Regions from separate parts of the Streptomyces sp. NPDC028298 genome, predicted to be linked through region 1. Evidence: riboswitches for the same ligand, from Rfam matches in the RefSeq annotation. Region 1 holds a riboswitch; each other region holds the start of a gene.
The links. A riboswitch is a leader RNA that binds a small molecule or an ion and turns the genes downstream of it on or off. The one in region 1 is predicted to bind cyclic di-AMP.
Positions count from the first base shown of each region.

Region 2: another riboswitch for cyclic di-AMP. It lies ahead of ACZ4TO_RS08040 (M23 family metallopeptidase); the one in region 1 lies ahead of ACZ4TO_RS28055 (transglycosylase family protein).
Region 3: another riboswitch for cyclic di-AMP. It lies ahead of ACZ4TO_RS32320 (C40 family peptidase); the one in region 1 lies ahead of ACZ4TO_RS28055 (transglycosylase family protein).
Region 4: another riboswitch for cyclic di-AMP. It lies ahead of ACZ4TO_RS04555 (M23 family metallopeptidase); the one in region 1 lies ahead of ACZ4TO_RS28055 (transglycosylase family protein).

Region 1 is NZ_JBVHTL010000006.1:549,345-553,469, forward strand. It holds gene ACZ4TO_RS28045 (cytochrome P450 family protein) at 1-101, shown strand, start outside; gene ACZ4TO_RS28050 (transglycosylase family protein) at 418-1,290, shown strand; cyclic di-AMP (ydaO/yuaA leader) riboswitch at 1,474-1,667, shown strand; gene ACZ4TO_RS28055 (transglycosylase family protein) at 1,672-2,367, shown strand; gene eno (phosphopyruvate hydratase) at 2,709-3,995, shown strand; gene ACZ4TO_RS28065 (FtsB family cell division protein) at 4,115-4,125, shown strand, end outside.
Region 2 is NZ_JBVHTL010000001.1:1,858,457-1,862,581, reverse strand. It holds gene ACZ4TO_RS08050 (M16 family metallopeptidase) at 1-724, shown strand, start outside; gene ACZ4TO_RS08045 (M16 family metallopeptidase) at 721-2,109, shown strand; cyclic di-AMP (ydaO/yuaA leader) riboswitch at 2,325-2,481, shown strand; gene ACZ4TO_RS08040 (M23 family metallopeptidase) at 2,494-3,261, shown strand; gene ACZ4TO_RS08035 (GntR family transcriptional regulator) at 3,458-4,125, shown strand, end outside.
Region 3 is NZ_JBVHTL010000008.1:384,099-388,223, forward strand. It holds gene ACZ4TO_RS32320 (C40 family peptidase) at 1-1,703, opposite strand, end outside; cyclic di-AMP (ydaO/yuaA leader) riboswitch at 1,711-1,882, opposite strand; gene ACZ4TO_RS32325 (hypothetical protein) at 2,363-2,539, shown strand; gene ACZ4TO_RS32330 (alpha/beta fold hydrolase) at 2,552-3,298, opposite strand; gene ACZ4TO_RS32335 (hypothetical protein) at 3,389-3,559, opposite strand; gene ACZ4TO_RS32340 (LamG domain-containing protein) at 3,683-4,125, opposite strand, start outside.
Region 4 is NZ_JBVHTL010000001.1:1,014,125-1,018,249, reverse strand. It holds gene ACZ4TO_RS04570 (helix-turn-helix domain-containing protein) at 1-75, shown strand, start outside; gene ACZ4TO_RS04565 (DUF6126 family protein) at 72-218, shown strand; gene ACZ4TO_RS04560 (tyrosine-protein phosphatase) at 247-1,044, opposite strand; cyclic di-AMP (ydaO/yuaA leader) riboswitch at 1,711-1,870, shown strand; gene ACZ4TO_RS04555 (M23 family metallopeptidase) at 1,873-2,775, shown strand; gene ACZ4TO_RS04550 (SGNH/GDSL hydrolase family protein) at 3,047-3,832, shown strand.

The DNA.
Region 1 (4,125 bases):
ACATCCAACTCGCCGGAGATTCGGCCGATTTGCGCTGGCGCGGAGGGCTCATTATGCGCGGATTGCGCACGCTTCCGGTGGAGTTCACCCCGGTCAAATAGGACGCGATCGGTGCAACGACGACCCTTCGGCGGTCGTGCCGAAGCGGTGATTCCGCATACCGGAACAAGGCCTCTGGGGCCACCGGAACATGACGCTCCGTCAAATCCGTGATCTTCACGTGATCAGTACTGCATCGACTTGTAACCAGCGTTCGAGTGCGACTACCTTCACCCATCAACAACGCGGCACCTGCGCCACTCGTTCAGCAGGAGTCGCCGTGCTCCCCGTTGTCGCTCGAAAGGCTCTCGCATGCTCTCCGGGAACGGCCGTCACCGTCGCCCTCGCCAGGCCCCGGCTCTCATCGTCGCCGCAGGGGTGACCGGATCCGCGATCGTCATCCCCCTGCTCGCCGCGGCGAGCGCGAACGCGGCCGACGGGACCACCTGGGACCGGGTGGCACAGTGCGAGAGCGGTGGCGCGTGGAGCGCCGATGAAGGCAACGGCTACTACGGCGGCCTCCAGCTCGACCAGGACAACTGGGAGGCCCACGGCGGCCTCGAGTACGCGCCGACGGCCGACCAGGCCAGCCGCTCGCAGCAGATAGCCGTCGCCGAGAAGGTGCTCGCCGACTCGGGCCTCGCGGCCTGGCCGACGTGCGGGCCGCTCTCGGGTCTCAGCAAGACCTCCGCCGGGGTCAGCGTCGACACGGGCGTGGCCGGCGACTCGTCGAGCACCGGCAACGACTCGGGTTCGTACATCTCGTCCGGTCTGGCGACGTCGCCCAGCTCGTCCCCTTCGAGTGATTCGTCCGGTTCGACCGACTCCTCCGGCACGGACGACAGCTCCGCCACGCCCAGCGCCTCGCAGAGCTCCGACGGCGCCGACGCGACGGCCGACAAGAGTGACAAATCGACCAAGTCGGGACAGAAGGAAGCCTCTTCGACCCCGTCCGCCTCGGCGAGCACCGGTACCGGGCGGCACCGCGCCGGGGACGCAGCGGAGAGCGCGGCCGGCAGCCGCACCGACGGGTCCACGGGGCGTCATGCCGCGAGCCCCGAGGCCGACGCCCCCGACACCGAGTACGTCGCAGAGGTCATCGGGAACCTCTGGACTGTTTCCGACGCCCTTGGCCTCGAAGGCGGATGGGGCGATCTGCCCACCGTGGACGCGGCGCCGGCCGACAGCGGTCCGGGCCTCGTCGTCCCTGGTCGAAGCATCGCGGACACGGCCGAAACGGTGCAGAAGTAGCGGGAGTTCGCGTCACGGTTCGCTGTGGAATGTCCTATTTGGCGCAAGTGAGAGATGGGTCTCAGAAGCCCTGATCGTCTTTGAAATTCCGGCAATCGACTGCTTACGGTCGTCACCGCTCGCCACAGCGGGCCCCGACGGTCGCAACGCCGAATCCTGCCAACGGCCGTACGGGAACAGTCGTCGCGTCATGCGCCGTCGGCAGGAGCGGGGGACCCAAGGTAAGTGCCGGGTCCGGGAGTCGAGAGACACCCGGGAACGGCTTGGGGTGAAGCCGCGTGCCGGACGTCCTGGAGACAGGACCGAGGGCATGCGGCCGGGCAACTCATTCGGCCCGAACCCGACAGCTCACCTCGCAGGCGTCGGTGAGGGGATCTCTCCATGCTGTTCTCCAGCAAGGGCAAGCACCGCCGCCCGAACAAGGCCACCCGTGTCGCCACGCTCGCCGGTGTCACCGGCGTCGCCATCGCCGCCCCGCTGATGGCGGCCGGCAACGCCTCCGCGGCCACCGCCTCCGAGTGGGACGCCGTCGCCCAGTGCGAGTCCGGCGGCAACTGGTCGATCAACACCGGCAACGGCTACTACGGCGGCCTGCAGTTCTCGTCCTCCACCTGGGCCGCGTACGGCGGCACCGCCTACGCCTCGACCGCCGACCAGGCCTCGAAGTCCCAGCAGATCACCATCGGCGAGAAGGTCCTCGCCGCGCAGGGCAAGGGCGCCTGGCCCACCTGCGGCACCGGCCTGTCGAGCACCCCGTACGGCGGCGGCTCGGCCCCGGCGGCCCCGTCCACCTCCTCCTCGGCCGGCAGCTCGCAGAGCGCCCCGGCCACCCGGACGACGGAGCAGCCCGCCTCCCGTTCCTCGGAGCGCCCCGCCCAGAAGACCGTCACCACCCCGACCGGCAAGAAGGTCAAGAAGGGCGACGGCGAGTACAAGGTCGTCAAGGGTGACACCCTCAGCTCGATCGCCGAGAAGAAGCACGTCAAGGGCGGCTGGCAGAAGCTGTTCAAGCTGAACAAGGACATCGTCGCCGACGCCGACTTCATCTACCCGGGCCAGCAGCTCCACCTGAGCTGAGCAGCGCGGCACGCCGGTCCACCGGCCGCTTTCGGCGGAGGGCGGCGGTGATTCCGGCACCGCGCCGCGACACCCGGCAGGCAACAGCCCCTCGTGGGGTCTTCGCACGCACCGGAGACCCGCCGAGGTTCCCCGTCCCCACGGGCTCCCCGCTCCGGCGCGTGTTCCCCCGCACGCGCCGGAGCGGGGTTTTTCATTTCTTTTTTTGTTCCGTTCAGGAACAATATGTAGGCTCAGTCCGCTCAAGGGGTGGTCGATCGCCGGCCGATCCCCCTGAGCCGGTTAGGCTCATCCCGCGGGACTGCTGAGCCCCGCGTACCCGCGTCACATCCCATAAGGAGATGCTCGTGCCGTCCATCGACGTCGTCGTAGCCCGGGAAATCCTGGACTCCCGAGGCAACCCCACGGTCGAGGTCGAGGTCGGCCTCGACGACGGCAGCACGGGTCGTGCCGCCGTTCCGTCCGGCGCCTCCACCGGAGCGTTCGAGGCCATCGAGCTTCGCGACGGTGACCCGAACCGCTACCAGGGCAAGGGTGTCGAGAAGGCCGTCCTCGCCGTCATCGAGCAGATCGGCCCGGAGCTCGTCGGCTACGACGCCACCGAGCAGCGCCTGATCGACCAGGCGATGTTCGACCTGGACGCCACCGACAACAAGGGCTCGCTCGGCGCCAACGCCATCCTCGGCGTCTCGCTCGCCGTCGCGCACGCCGCCTCCGAGGCGTCCGACCTGCCGCTCTTCCGCTACCTGGGCGGACCGAACGCGCACCTGCTGCCCGTTCCGATGATGAACATCCTGAACGGCGGCTCGCACGCCGACTCCAACGTGGACATCCAGGAGTTCATGATCGCCCCGATCGGCGCGGAGTCCTTCTCCGAGGCCCTGCGCTGGGGCGCCGAGGTCTACCACACCCTCAAGAAGGTGCTGAAGACCAAGGGCCTGTCCACCGGCCTCGGCGACGAGGGCGGCTTCGCCCCGAACCTGGAGTCCAACCGCGCCGCCCTCGACCTCATCCTCGAGGCCATCAAGGAGGCCGGCTACACCCCCGGCGAGCAGATCGCCCTCGCCCTCGACGTCGCCGCCTCCGAGTTCTACAAGGACGGCAAGTACCTCTTCGAGGGCAAGGAGCGCTCCGCCGCCGAGATGACCGAGTACTACGCCGAGCTCGTCGCGGCGTACCCGCTCGTCTCCATCGAGGACCCGCTGTTCGAGGACGACTGGGCCGGCTGGAAGGTCATCACCGACAAGCTGGGCGACAAGGTCCAGATCGTCGGCGACGACCTCTTCGTCACCAACCCGGAGCGCCTGGCCCGCGGCATCGAGGAGGGCTCCGCCAACGCCCTGCTCGTCAAGGTCAACCAGATCGGTTCGCTGACCGAGACGCTGGACGCCGTCGAGCTGGCCCAGCGCAACGGCTTCAAGTGCATGATGTCCCACCGTTCCGGCGAGACCGAGGACGTCACCATCGCCGACCTCGCGGTCGCCGTGAACTGCGGTCAGATCAAGACCGGCGCCCCGGCCCGCTCGGACCGTGTCGCCAAGTACAACCAGCTCCTGCGCATCGAGGAGATCCTCGACGACGCCGCGGTCTACGCCGGCCGCAGCGCCTTCCCGCGCTTCAAGGGCTGACCCCCGCGCGTCTCAGGAAGCGTCATCCGTACGTCCCCGTACCCGGTCCCGTACCGTGTGCGGGGACGTACGCACGTGACGGGCCCGTACGGCGGGCCGGTACTGGGGAGGCGGGACTCATGGCCGTGAA
Region 2 (4,125 bases), on a different contig from region 1:
CCCGGAGCAGACGCTCGCCTGGGTCGAGAAGTACTTCGGCTCCATCCCCGGGCACGACGGCAAGCCCGCCCCGCGGGACGGCTCGCTGCCCGACGTCATCGGCGAGCAGATCCGCGAGGTCGTCGAGGAGGACGTCCCGGCGCGCGCCCTGATGGCCGCCTACCGCCTCCCGGAGGACGGCACGCGCGCGTGCGACGCGGCCGACCTGGCGCTCACCGTCCTCGGCGGCGGCGAGTCCTCCCGGCTCTACAACCGGCTCGTACGCCGTGACCGCACCGCCGTCGCCGCGGGGTTCGGCCTGCTGCGGCTCGCCGGAGCGCCCTCCCTGGGATGGCTGGACGTGAAGACGTCCGGAGACGTCGAGGTCCCGGTCATCGAGGCCGCCGTCGACGAGGAGCTCGCCCGGTTCGCCGAGGAGGGCCCCACGGCAGAGGAAATGGAGCGCGCCCAGGCCCAGTTGGAGCGCGAGTGGCTCGACCGGCTCGGTACCGTCGCAGGCCGCGCCGACGAACTGTGCCGGTACGCCGTCCTGTTCGGCGACCCGCAGCTCGCCCTGACCGCCGTGCAGCGCGTCCTGGACGTCACGGCGGAAGAGGTCCAGGAGGCCGCCAAGGCCCGCCTGCGCCCCGACAACCGCGCGGTGCTCGTCTACGAACCCACCACAGCCGAAGCCGCCGAGGCGGCCGACTCCGCCGACGAGACCGACGAGGAGGCGGCGAAGTGACCGAGCTCGCCACCATGGACTTCCACCCGCGGCCCCAGGCCGGACAGCCGAAGCCGTGGGCGTTCCCCGCCCCCGAGCGCGGCGCCCTGGACAACGGTCTGACCGTGCTGCGCTGCCACCGCCCCGGCCAGCAGGTCGTCGCCGTCGAGGTGATCCTCGCCGCGCCGCTGGACGCCGAGCCGGCGGGCCTGGACGGCATCGCCACGATCATGGCGCGCGCCTTCTCCGAGGGCACCGACAAGCACTCGGCCGAGGACTTCGCCGCCGAGCTGGAGCGCTGCGGCGCCACGCTCGACGCGCACGCCGACCACCCCGGCGTACGCCTGTCCCTCGAAGTGCCCGTCTCGCGTCTGGCCAAGGCCCTCGGCCTGCTCGCCGACGCCCTGCGGGCCCCCGCGTTCGCGGACAGCGAGGTCGAGCGGCTGGTGACCAACCGGCTGGACGAGATCCCGCACGAGACGGCCAACCCGGCCCGTCGTGCGGCCAAGGAGCTCTCCAAGGAACTGTTCCCGGCGACCGCGCGGATGTCGCGCCCCCGCCAGGGCACCGAGGAGACCGTCCGCAACATCGACGCTTCGGGTGTGCGCGCCTTCTACGAGAGGCACGTCCGCCCCGCCACGGCCACCGCGGTCGTCGTCGGCGACCTGACCGGGCTCGACCTCGACGAACTGCTCGCCGACACCCTCGGCTCCTGGACCGGCTCGTCCGCCGAACCGCGTCCCGTGCCGCCGGTGAGCGCCGACGACACCGGCCGCGTGATCATCGTCGACCGCCCCGGAGCCGTCCAGACGCAGCTCCTCATCGGCCGGGTCGGCGCCGACCGGCACGACCGCGTGTGGCCCGCCCAGGTCCTCGGCACCTACTGCCTCGGCGGCACCCTCACCTCGCGCCTGGACCGCGTCCTGCGCGAGGAGAAGGGCTACACCTACGGTGTGCGGGCGTTCGGACAGGTCCTTCGCTCCGCGCCGGACGGCACGGGCGCCGCGATGCTCGCCATCAGCGGTTCGGTCGACACCCCCAACACCGGCCCGGCGCTCGACGACCTGTGGAAGGTGCTGCGCACCCTCGCGGCCGAGGGTCTGACGGACACCGAGCGCGACGTCGCCGTGCAGAACCTGGTGGGTGTCGCGCCCCTGAAGTTCGAGACCGCTGCGGCCGTCGCGAGCACCCTCGCGGACCAGGTCGAGCAGCACCTGCCGGACGACTACCAGGCGACGCTCTACCGGCAACTGGCCGCCACCGGCACCGTGGAGGCCACCGCGGCGGCCGTGAGCGCCTTCCCGACGGACCGTCTGGTGACCGTCCTGGTCGGCGACGCGGCACAGATCGCGGACCCGGTCAGGGCCCTCGGAATCGGTGAAGTCACCGTGGTGGCAGCCGAGTAGGACCCGTGGGACGGAAGAGGGCCCTGACGGCTGAAGAGCCGTCAGGGCCCTTCTCTTTCCGGACTCCGGTCCCAAGATGTCCGTATTCGTACGGCGGTTGCCCTTCTGCCCTGTGGGATGCGTTACAAAAATCGTGATCCGTTTGTTGTTCGAAAGACACCCCGTTTAGCGTCGGGGCGGCTGTTCGTCACGCAGTGCGCCGCGCCCGCGGCACCGGACAGCCATCGCCGAGTCCCCGAGACGCGAGTCAGGGGAGCCGGGGACCCACGCAGTCCCTGGGGTGAATCGGACGCCCTCTTCGGAGGGGGCCCGTAGGAGACCTTCCTGCTCCGAACCCGTCAGCTAACCCGGTAGGCGAGAGGGAAGGAAAGGATCAGCCCCTACATGGCGTTCACCTGTGGCACCGGCAAGCATCGTCGTACGAGCAGCCGGGTGCACAGCACCACCACGACCGCCGTCGGGGTCGCGGCGCTCACCACCACCGGCGTGATCGGAACCCTGGCCGCCCCCGCGTTCGCTGCGGAAGCCTCCGTCGAGCAGACCGGGCTCACCCAGGCCGTCACCCTGAACGACACGGTCGCCGACCAGATCGACGCCCAGGCCTTCGCGCAGCAGCGCGCCGCCGACGAGGCCGCCGCGCGCAAGCAGGCCGAGCAGACCGCGCGCAAGCAGGCCGCGGAGCAGGCATCCAAGCTCCGTGAGGCCAAGGAGCGCGCCGCCCGTGAGGCCGAGCGCAAGCGCCTGAACACGTTCGTCATGCCGATCACGGGTTCGTACGTTTCCACCGGCTACCAGGCCAGCAGCGCCCTCTGGTCCTCCGGCAGCCACACTGGCGTCGACTTCCACGCCGCCTCCGGCACCTCGGTCCACGCCGTCGGCTCCGGCACAGTGGTCACGGCCGGCTGGGGCGGCGCCTACGGCAATCAAGTCGTGATCAAGATGCACGACGGCACGTACACCATGTACGGCCACCTGTCGTCCATCGGGGTGTCCGTGGGGCAGGCCGTCACCCCGGGGCAGCAGATCGGCCTCTCCGGGGACACCGGCAACACCACGGGACCGCACCTCCACTTCGAGGCCCGTACGACCGCCGAGTACGGCTCGGACATCGACCCGGTCGCCTACCTGCGCTCGCACGGCGTCAACGTCTGACGAACGCTTTGCGGCTTCCCCGCCGTTTTCGATGCCCCGGCTCACCGAGCCGGGGCATCGTCGTTTCCGGACGTCGTCTGTCCAAAAAATATCCATGGATTCAGGCCCGCCATCGGAAATTCAGGCTTCCTGCAATAGAGTCACTGAACAAGCGTCAATCGACGGCGTTTCACGGGGATTAAAGCGGAGGTCGGTCATGCGTATTCCGGCACACTCGGTGTGCACGGCGATCCGTGACGACATCGTCGCGGGTGTCTACGAGCGCGGCGGCCGGCTCACCGAGGAACTGCTCGCGCGCCGTTACGGCGTCTCGCGCGTCCCCGTGCGCGAGGCCCTGCGCACGCTGGAGGCCGAGGGCTTCGTGGTCACCCGCCGGCACGCGGGCGCCTGTGTCGCGGAGCCCACGGAGCTGGAGGCGGCGGACCTCCTGGAGATGCGCATGCTGCTGGAGCCGCTGGGGGCCGCGCGGGCCGCACAGCGGCGCACGGAGGCCCATCTCAAGGTGCTGCGGGGTCTGGTCAGGCTGGGGCAGGAGCGCTCCAGGCGAGGCCACAGCGAGGATCTGCGCTCGCTGGGCGGCTGGTTCCACGAGACGCTGGCGCAGGCGTCCGGCAGCCCCGCGCTGACCTCGACGCTCGCCCAGCTCCGCCACAAGATCGCCTGGATGTACTCGGTGGAGGCGCCGGCCGACCCCGCGGAGTCCTGGGCGGAGCACGGCGGCATCGTGGACGCGGTGGCCCGCGGGGACAGTGAGCGGGCCCGCGCGATCACGGCCCTGCACACCGAGCGCGCCAGCGCCGCGCACCGGCTCCGATTCCCCGGAGGCGAGCGGGCGGACCGTGTGAGAACTTCGCAACATCCCGT
Region 3 (4,125 bases), on a different contig from region 1:
GTGCCGGCGGCCCCGGGAGCGGCGGGCCACGCCTGCTGGTTGCCGTTCGGCCGCAAGGACTGCCGCCAGGCGTCGTCGACCGGCGGGGGCGGCGGCTGGTTCGCGGGGGGCATCGGGGCCGACGGGTAGGCGGCGGGGCGCGGGGTGGCCTCGTACGCGGGCGGCTGCGGTGCCGGCTCGCTCACCGGAGGCATGGGGGCCGGCTGGTAGGCGGCGGCGCGCGGCGCCGTCTCGTACGCCGGGGGCTGGGGCGCCGGCTCACTCACCGGAGGCATCGGGGCCGGCTGGTACCCGCTGGGCCGCGTCGGCTTGTCGTACGACAGCGGCAGGAGCACGGAGGTGTACTCCGGGGCCGGGGCGGGCGCTTCGTACCCGGGGGGCAGGATGACCGCCTTGGGCTGGGCGGCCGGGGGCGCGGGCTCGTACGGCCGGGGCATGGAGCCCGTGTCGAAGACCCCGGGCGCGGGCGCGGCCTGCGGGGCCGCCTCGTACGCGGCCGGCTGGGGCGCCGCCTGGAACGCGGGCGCCTGGGCGACCGACGGGAACGTGCCGGTCTGAGCGGCGGACGGGAACGGGGCGGCCTGCGGAGCCGACGGGAACGCGGTGGGCTGGGCGACCGACGGGAACGAGCCCGACTCACCGACCGCCGGGAAGGTGCCGGACTGACCGACCGCCGGGAAGGAAGCGCTCTGGGAGACGGCCGGGAACGAACCTGTCTGGCCGACGGTCGGGAAGGAACCCGACTGACCGACCGAGGGGAACGAACCGGTCTGGCCGACGGACGGGAAGGAGCCGGTCTGACCGACCGACGGGAAGGTGCCGGACTGGCCGACCGACGGGAAGGTGCCGGACTGGCCGACCGACGGGAACGAACCGGTCTGGCCGACCGACGGGAAGGAGCCCGTCTGACCGACGGACGGGAAGGAACCGGTCTGGGCCACGGACGGGAACGAACCCGATTGACCGACCGCCGGGAACGAACCGGTCTGACCGACCGACGGGCGGTACTCGATCGCCGGCGCCTGCGCCTGCGCGACGGGCATGCCCTGCCGTGCCGCGTGCCGCGCGATCAGTTCCCGGGCGACGCCGAGCTTGCGCCGGGCGCTCTGCTTCTTGACGTACGGCGAGGACTGCTGCGACGCGGCGGCCGGAGCGGCCCCGGCGCGGAGCCCCGCACGGACCGCCACCTCGGATCCCGGCACCGCCGGAGCACCGCCGGCCGGGAGCGCGGCCACCGGACCGGCGGTCAGCTCCAGGGCGGGCCGCCCACCCGGTTCCGACGTCGGACCGGCGGTCAGCTCCAGCACCGGAGCCGCCGTCAACTCGGCCACCGGCCGGACGAGTTGTTCGAGCTCGTAGATCGTCGGAAGGTCCGAGGAGGATCCCTTGGACCCCTTCGCACCCTCCTTCGGACGGGCACCGGCGCCACCGCGTTCGGGCTTCCTGTCGGCCGGGAGCGAGGCCGGAGCCGAGGGTCCGAACCGGGAACGCGCCCCGTCGAACCACTGCCGCATCAGGTCGTCCTGGGCGGCGTCGGAAACCCCGCTCCCCTGCCCCGGGCCCCGCCGGCCCTGCCTGCGACTGGAGTTCGCCAGCGCGCGGGTCCCGTTGAAGTTACCGGTGGCGAGCTCCGCCTGGTCGTAGAGGGACGAGAGTCTTCGGGCGACTTCTTCGCCACTGGGCGGGGTGCGTTCCGGCGCCATGGAGTGGTGCTCCTTCCGTCGTCCGCCTACCGGGTTAGCTGTCGGGTTCGGGCGGACGATTCCGGAAGGTATGCCCTACGGCCCCTGCCCCGAAAGGCAGTTGACCGATTCACCCCAGGTTCGGTGGGTCCCCGGCTCCCGCAGTCACAAGGACGGGCAGGACTCGGCGGAGGCCGCACCGCCCGGCGAACTTCGCCGGAGGGAGTCGGGCGGCCTGGTCGCCAACTTAGCGAGGGTGTGCACCCGATGTGAAGATCCACGTCCCAGATGTCCGATACATTTTCGTGACCTTCATCGCACCATCCCGCAGCGCGACCGTGAGGACACGGGCCGTACTCGAAAAGGCGGCTGAGCACGGCCGTTGAGGGGACCGGCACCCGGCGCCCGGTCCGGACCCGCGGAGGACGCGCGGAGCCGAGCCGGATGTGTCGAAAGTGTGCACGGAACTGGCGTTCCCTGGCAGGTCGTTCGACATCGGCGGCGCCCTTTGGTCACACCTTGACCGGTTCTGGCCGAGCTGGCCGGATCACCGCTGGGACCACGTGCCGCCCGTACCGTCGATGCACGTCAGACCACGCGAGCGAGTCGAGGATCCCCACGTGCACGATGCGCCGATCTATGCCCAACTCATCTCCGAACGCGGTGACATACCGACACTCGTGCGAAGCGAAGCACGTCGGCTGCAACGCGATTTCGAGTGGATCCTGAGCTGGGATCCGTCGTCGGGCGTCCCGCTCCCCTCCTCCGCCGCGCGCCCGGCGTCCGGTTCGCGCCGCGCCTTCTCCCCCGCCCCCGACCCCGACGACCGACTCGACACACCGGGCTCGGGCAACTGAGGTGGGCGCACTCTAGAGAACGTCCGGCTCCCCGCCCGGTCGTTCGGCGGGGAGCGGGTCGAGGCCGTCGCGGATCCGGGTCACCAGCTCGGCGACCGTCGCAGCCGTGGCGCGGTGCCAGGTCCGCGCACGGCGGAGCATCGCGTGGTCACCGCCCTCGACCCGCACGGCGCTCGCGGAGGAACCCTCCTCCAGCGCCCGGCGGACGAGGGCGAACGACTCCGCAGGGTCGGTGACCCGGTCCCGGTCCCCGTGGAGCACGATGACGCGTTTGTCCCGCAGGTGGGCCACCGGCTCGCCTTCCGGGCACCAGGGTGCCAGCGCCACCACGGCACGGACCCGCGGCGCGGCCGCGGCCCGCAGCGCCGCGCGCCCGCCCATCGAGTGACCCACGAGCACGACCGGCACCTCCCCCACCAGAGCGGCGAGTTCGTCGAGTGCCCGCAGGACGTCGGCGAGGGGGTCGGCGTCGGCGCCGTTCCATCCCCGGTGCCGGTAGCGCACCTCCCCGACGAAGGTGTCCGCGTCCGGCAGGGCCCGTGTCACGGAGCGCACGAAGGGCCGCATCCGGGCGCGTGCCAGGTTCCACGGCCGCAGCGGAGCCTTGCTGTCGGCGGTGCCGCCGTGCAGGACCAGTACGGCCGCACGCGCCGGTGCCGCGTCCGGACGGGGGGTACGGCAGGGCCGCAGCGCCACGGAGTCGGCGCTCTCCCCGGACCCGGACACATCGTCCGCGGACATCCGCACAGAGCCTCGCATGACACCCCTCCACTCTCGCGGCGCTTCGTCCACGCCTCGCACTGGACCGTGAGGAGGGATCCTCTCACCGGCCACGGGCCCGCCCCAAGCTCACTCCTTGGGCTCGGGCCGCGGGCGGTAGCCGTTGCGCCACTCCTGGTAGAAGCGCCAGAGGCGGGCCGCCTGCGGGCAGCGTCCCGACTCCCGCTGGCACGTGCGGCAGTTGCCCACGTGACTGACGTAGGCGGACTCGGGGGCGTCCCCCGGTTGCGGATTCGGCATGGCCCTCGGCACCCGTCGGCGCGACGCGCACGGGCGCGACGTCGCTTCTGATGCCGTACTTCCGCGCCGAGGGCCCCGGCGGATGCACCTGCCCGGCTGCATCTGCCGGGGCCCGCTCCGGCGTCAGTCGAGAAGGCCGGCCTCGTACTCCTCGGTCGCGGGGAAGGGCCTGCCGACCAGGGGTCTGCGGACCGTCAGCCGGGCCACCTCGAAGTCCATCTCGGAGGCCTCGGGAGGAGGCGGCGGATGGTAACGCCCAGCGCAGACGGAGAGGTTGACGATGAGATAGGCGTGCCAGGACCTGCCCACTCCGCGCCGGTCGTCGAAGGCCCGGATCCCGTTCACCCACCACACGACCCGGAGGGCGCCGAACTCGACCACGAGGTCCACCCAGGCACCCGGCTGGATCGCCTGGTTGCGGTAGTAGCGGTGGGTGTTGCGCACATGGTTGGACAGTTCCAGCAGGTCGGGGTTGTCGGGGTGGTACTCGAAGACATCGATCTCCTGACCGCCGTCCCGCCACGTCCAGATCGCCGGCCAGGCCCCCGTCACCGTCGGCAGTTTGA
Region 4 (4,125 bases), on a different contig from region 1:
CTGCTGCAGAGCCCCGTCGCCGCGCTGTGCCTCGGCCCGGCGACCGGCCACCCCACCCCGGGAGAGACGTCATGACCGAACCCACAGAACGTCGCCGGTCCATGGAGGACAGGTTCCCGCGCGCCCTGTGGGTGCGTCTGATCATCTACGTCGCCGTCGGCCACCTGTTCGCGGCCTTCATCTACCTGCTCTTTACGCTGGGCGCGCAGAACCAGTAGAGCCGCGGTCGCGGAGCGCGGCTCCGGCTCAGTCCAGGAGCCGCGCGCGCAGGCGCTCCCTGAGCTCCGGCGTGAGCCCCAGTCCCTGTTCGAGATAGGCCTCGACGCCGCCCCACTTCTCCTCGATCGTCTCGAAGGCGGCCGTCAGGTACTCGGCGCGCGCGTCGAACAGCGGGCTGAGCAGTTCCATGACCTCGGGGGAGTAGGCGCCGGCCGAGGAGCCGTTGCGGTGGACCTTGTAACGGCGGTGCGCGGCGTTCGACTCCAGGTAGTCGGTCACGATCGCCTCGCGCTCGACGCCGAGGGCGAGCAGGGTGACCGCGATGGACAGCCCGGCGCGGTCCTTGCCCGCCGCGCAGTGCATCAGCGCGGGCACGCTGTCGTCCGCCAGGGCGTGCAGCACCTGGGAGTGCTCGGCGGTGCGCTCGCTGATGATCGTGCGGTAGGAGTTGATCATCCGGTTCGCGGCCTTGCCGTCACCGAGGAGTCCGCGGAGCTGGTCGATGTCGCCGTCGCGGACCATCTTCCAGAACTCGCTGCCGTCCGCGGGGTCGCTCAGCGGGAGGTTCACGTTCCGTACGCCGGGCAGCTCGACGTCCGGGCCCTCCAGCTTCTGGTCCGCCGCGTTGCGGAAGTCGAAGATCGTGTGGAGGCCCAGGGAGGTGAGGAACGCGGCGTCCTCCTCCGTGGCGTGCGCGAGGTGGCCGCTGCGGAACAGACGCCCGTAGCGCACTCGCCGGCCGTCCGCGGTGGGCAGTCCGCCCACGTCACGGAAGTTCCGCACTCCGCCGAGCTCGGGCTCGGTCGACGGGACCTGCTGCGTCACGGGGGCTCCTCCCATTCGGCCGCCGGCGTCGCCGGGCTGGACTCGGCGCCGCTCGTCGGCAGTTGTACCGGCTCGCGCTCTCGACGATACGACATGGGTGTCTCGGGCAATGAGTTGTCCACAGGCGGCCGCCCTCTGGGCGGAAGGCTGACAGAAAGCCCAGGAAGAGGGTTCCGTGGCCGCCTCATATCGAACGTGCACACGATTAGTGCTCGGGATCGGTCGCGGGTCCGGCCGCACCCTTCTCGTGCCGCCGGAACGGCGGGGCGATTGCGATGAAATGCCGCATTAATGGGGTGCCGTTTTGTGCACCCTCTCGCTCGGGGATCCGAATGTGTCGGATATCCACGCGCGTCGCATCTGACCCTTCTGTCCGAATAGGCGCCTTCGTAACAACTGGCCCTGGAATAAGGCAACCTGGGGCGAGTCGCGTGAGGAGCGTCATATTCGTGACGATGCGTTGCCGTCCTCATTTGTCAACACACCGGGATTCACGGGCGGGTTGAGCGGCCCGGAAGATCGTCACTCCACGGAGGGTGACGGCGATTTCCCCATGGATCAAGAAAGGCGAGCGCACAGAAACCGCCCATAGTTGTCGACGCGCTCTCATCTCGCTTACGTTCTGCCTCAATCCGGACGGACGCCCAATCCTGCCGCCGCCCGGAATCCGCACACTCACCCGTACACGGCAGGAGCGGGGGACCCACAGGTTCCGTGCCTGGTCCGGTTTCCGGAACAGGCTAGGGGTACAGCCGCGCAGCAGCGCGGCCGGGCATCTCCAGCCCGCACCCGACAGCTCACCCCGCAGGCGCCGGAGAGGAAATCGTCATGCCCGCGAAGGGTAAGCACCGCCGTCCCAAGTCCCTGCGTTTCACCCGCTCGATCGCCGTGGCCGGAACCGGTGGCGCCGCACTCGCGCTGCCCCTGATGGGAGCCACGGGCGCCCACGCCGCGACCCCGGCCGCCGCCGTCGCGCAGCATGTCGAGAAGGCCGCGACCGCCGCCCCCGCCGCGAAGACCGCCAAGGCCGCCACGGCCAAGACGTACGCGGTGAAGCGCGGTGACTACCTGTCGAAGATCGCCGACGAGCAGAACGTCGGCGGCGGCTGGAAGAAGATCTACGCCGACAACCGCTCCGCGATCGGCAGCGACCCCTCGCTGATCCACCCCGGTCTGAAGCTGTCGCTCGGCAAGAAGGCCGCCTCGGCCGCCCACTCGGCGACGCACACGTCCACCCGGACGGCCACCCCGGCGAAGTCCGCCCAGGCGGCCCCGGCCGCCGCCACGGCAGCGCCCGACACCGCCTCCGCCGACAGCTCCTCCGGCTACAACCTGCCGGTCGACAGCAGCAGCGTCGGCACCGGCTACAAGGTGGCGGGCAGCATGTGGTCCAGCGGCTACCACACGGGCGTGGACTTCGTGGTCCCGACCGGCACCACCATCAAGTCCATCGCCGCGGGTACCGTCGTGTCCGCGGGCTGGGGCGGCGCGTACGGCAACCAGGTCGTCATCCAGCACGCCGACGGCAAGTACTCCCAGTACGCCCACATGTCGTCCCTGTCCGTCTCGGCGGGCCAGACCGTGACCCCGGGACAGCAGATCGGTCTCTCCGGCGCGACCGGCAACGTGACCGGACCGCACCTGCACTTCGAGATCCGCACCACTCCGGACTACGGCTCCGACGTCGACCCGGTCGCGTACCTGCGCTCGCACGGTGTCGCGGTGGGCTGACCCCCTCCTCCTCCTGCTCCTGACGGCAGGAAGATCTCCGAAGGCCGGACCCCATGATCCCCGGGGTTCCGGCCTTCGGTGTTCCCGCGGCGCGGCCTCGGGCCGATCGCTGCTTCAACAGCCTTGACGCGGGCCTTATTCCAGAGTTGACCAATGCTTGGCGAGTGGCTTATCTCACCGCCCGTCAACCCTTCCCTACGGTCGCGTAGCTCACATCAAAAGGTGAATCATGCTCGATGTGGCAGACGATTCGAAGAGTGACAACAGATCAGTGATCGGGTCGTACGTGGCGGTGGGGGACAGCTTCACCGAGGGCGTCGGCGACCCTGGGCCCGACGGAGCGTTCGTCGGCTGGGCCGACCGGTTCGCGGTACTTCTCGCGGACCGCAGGCCCGAAGGCGACTTCGACTACACCAACCTCGCCGTGCGCGGCAAACTGCTCGACCAGATCGTCGAGACCCAGCTCCAGAGGGCCAAGGAACTCGGCCCGGACCTGGTCTCGTTCTGCGCCGGCGGCAATGACATCATCCGCCCCGGCACCGACCCCGACGAGGTCGCGGAGCGCTTCGAGCGCGCGATCGCCGACCTCACCTCCGCCGTCGGCACCGTCATGGTGACGACCGGCTTCGACACCCGTGGCGTTCCCGTGCTCAAGCATCTGCGCGGAAAGATCGCCACCTACAACGGACACGTGCGGGCCATCGCGGACCGCTACGGCTGTCCCGTCCTCGACCTCTGGTCCCTGAAGACGATCCAGGACCGGCGGGCCTGGGACGGCGACCGGCTGCACCTCTCGCCCGAGGGGCACACCCGGGTGGCGCTCCGTGCCGGACAGGTCCTCGGCCTCGAGGTCCCGGCCGACCCGGACCAGCCCTGGCCGCCCCTCCCGCCGCGCGGCACGCTGGAGGTGCGCCGCGACAACATCCAGTGGGCGCGCGAGTACCTGGTCCCCTGGATCGGACGGCGCCTGCGCGGGGAGTCCTCGGGCGACCACGTCTCGGCCAAGGGAGCCCTGTCCCCGGACGACATCAAGCTGCGCATCGAGTCGGTGGCCTGAACGGCGACCGGCCCTGCCGACGGAACCGGTTCGGCGCACCGAACCGGTTCGGCCGGCAGGGCCGACCGGCCGACGGGCATGACCCGGCCCGGCCGGTGGATTCGGTTGACCCGCATCGCGCGGGCGCAGCGCTCCGGGTGTGCGGCGGGCGCCGCTCGCCATCGGCGGGTCAGGGACGATCATCGGTGCCACGGTCCGAACCGTGGTGCCGGGTGACACGCGGTCCGGGGGAGGCGCCGGGTCGGGCCCGAGGCGGGCCGGGGACCCCGCTCACCGTGTCCCGGACCGGGGCG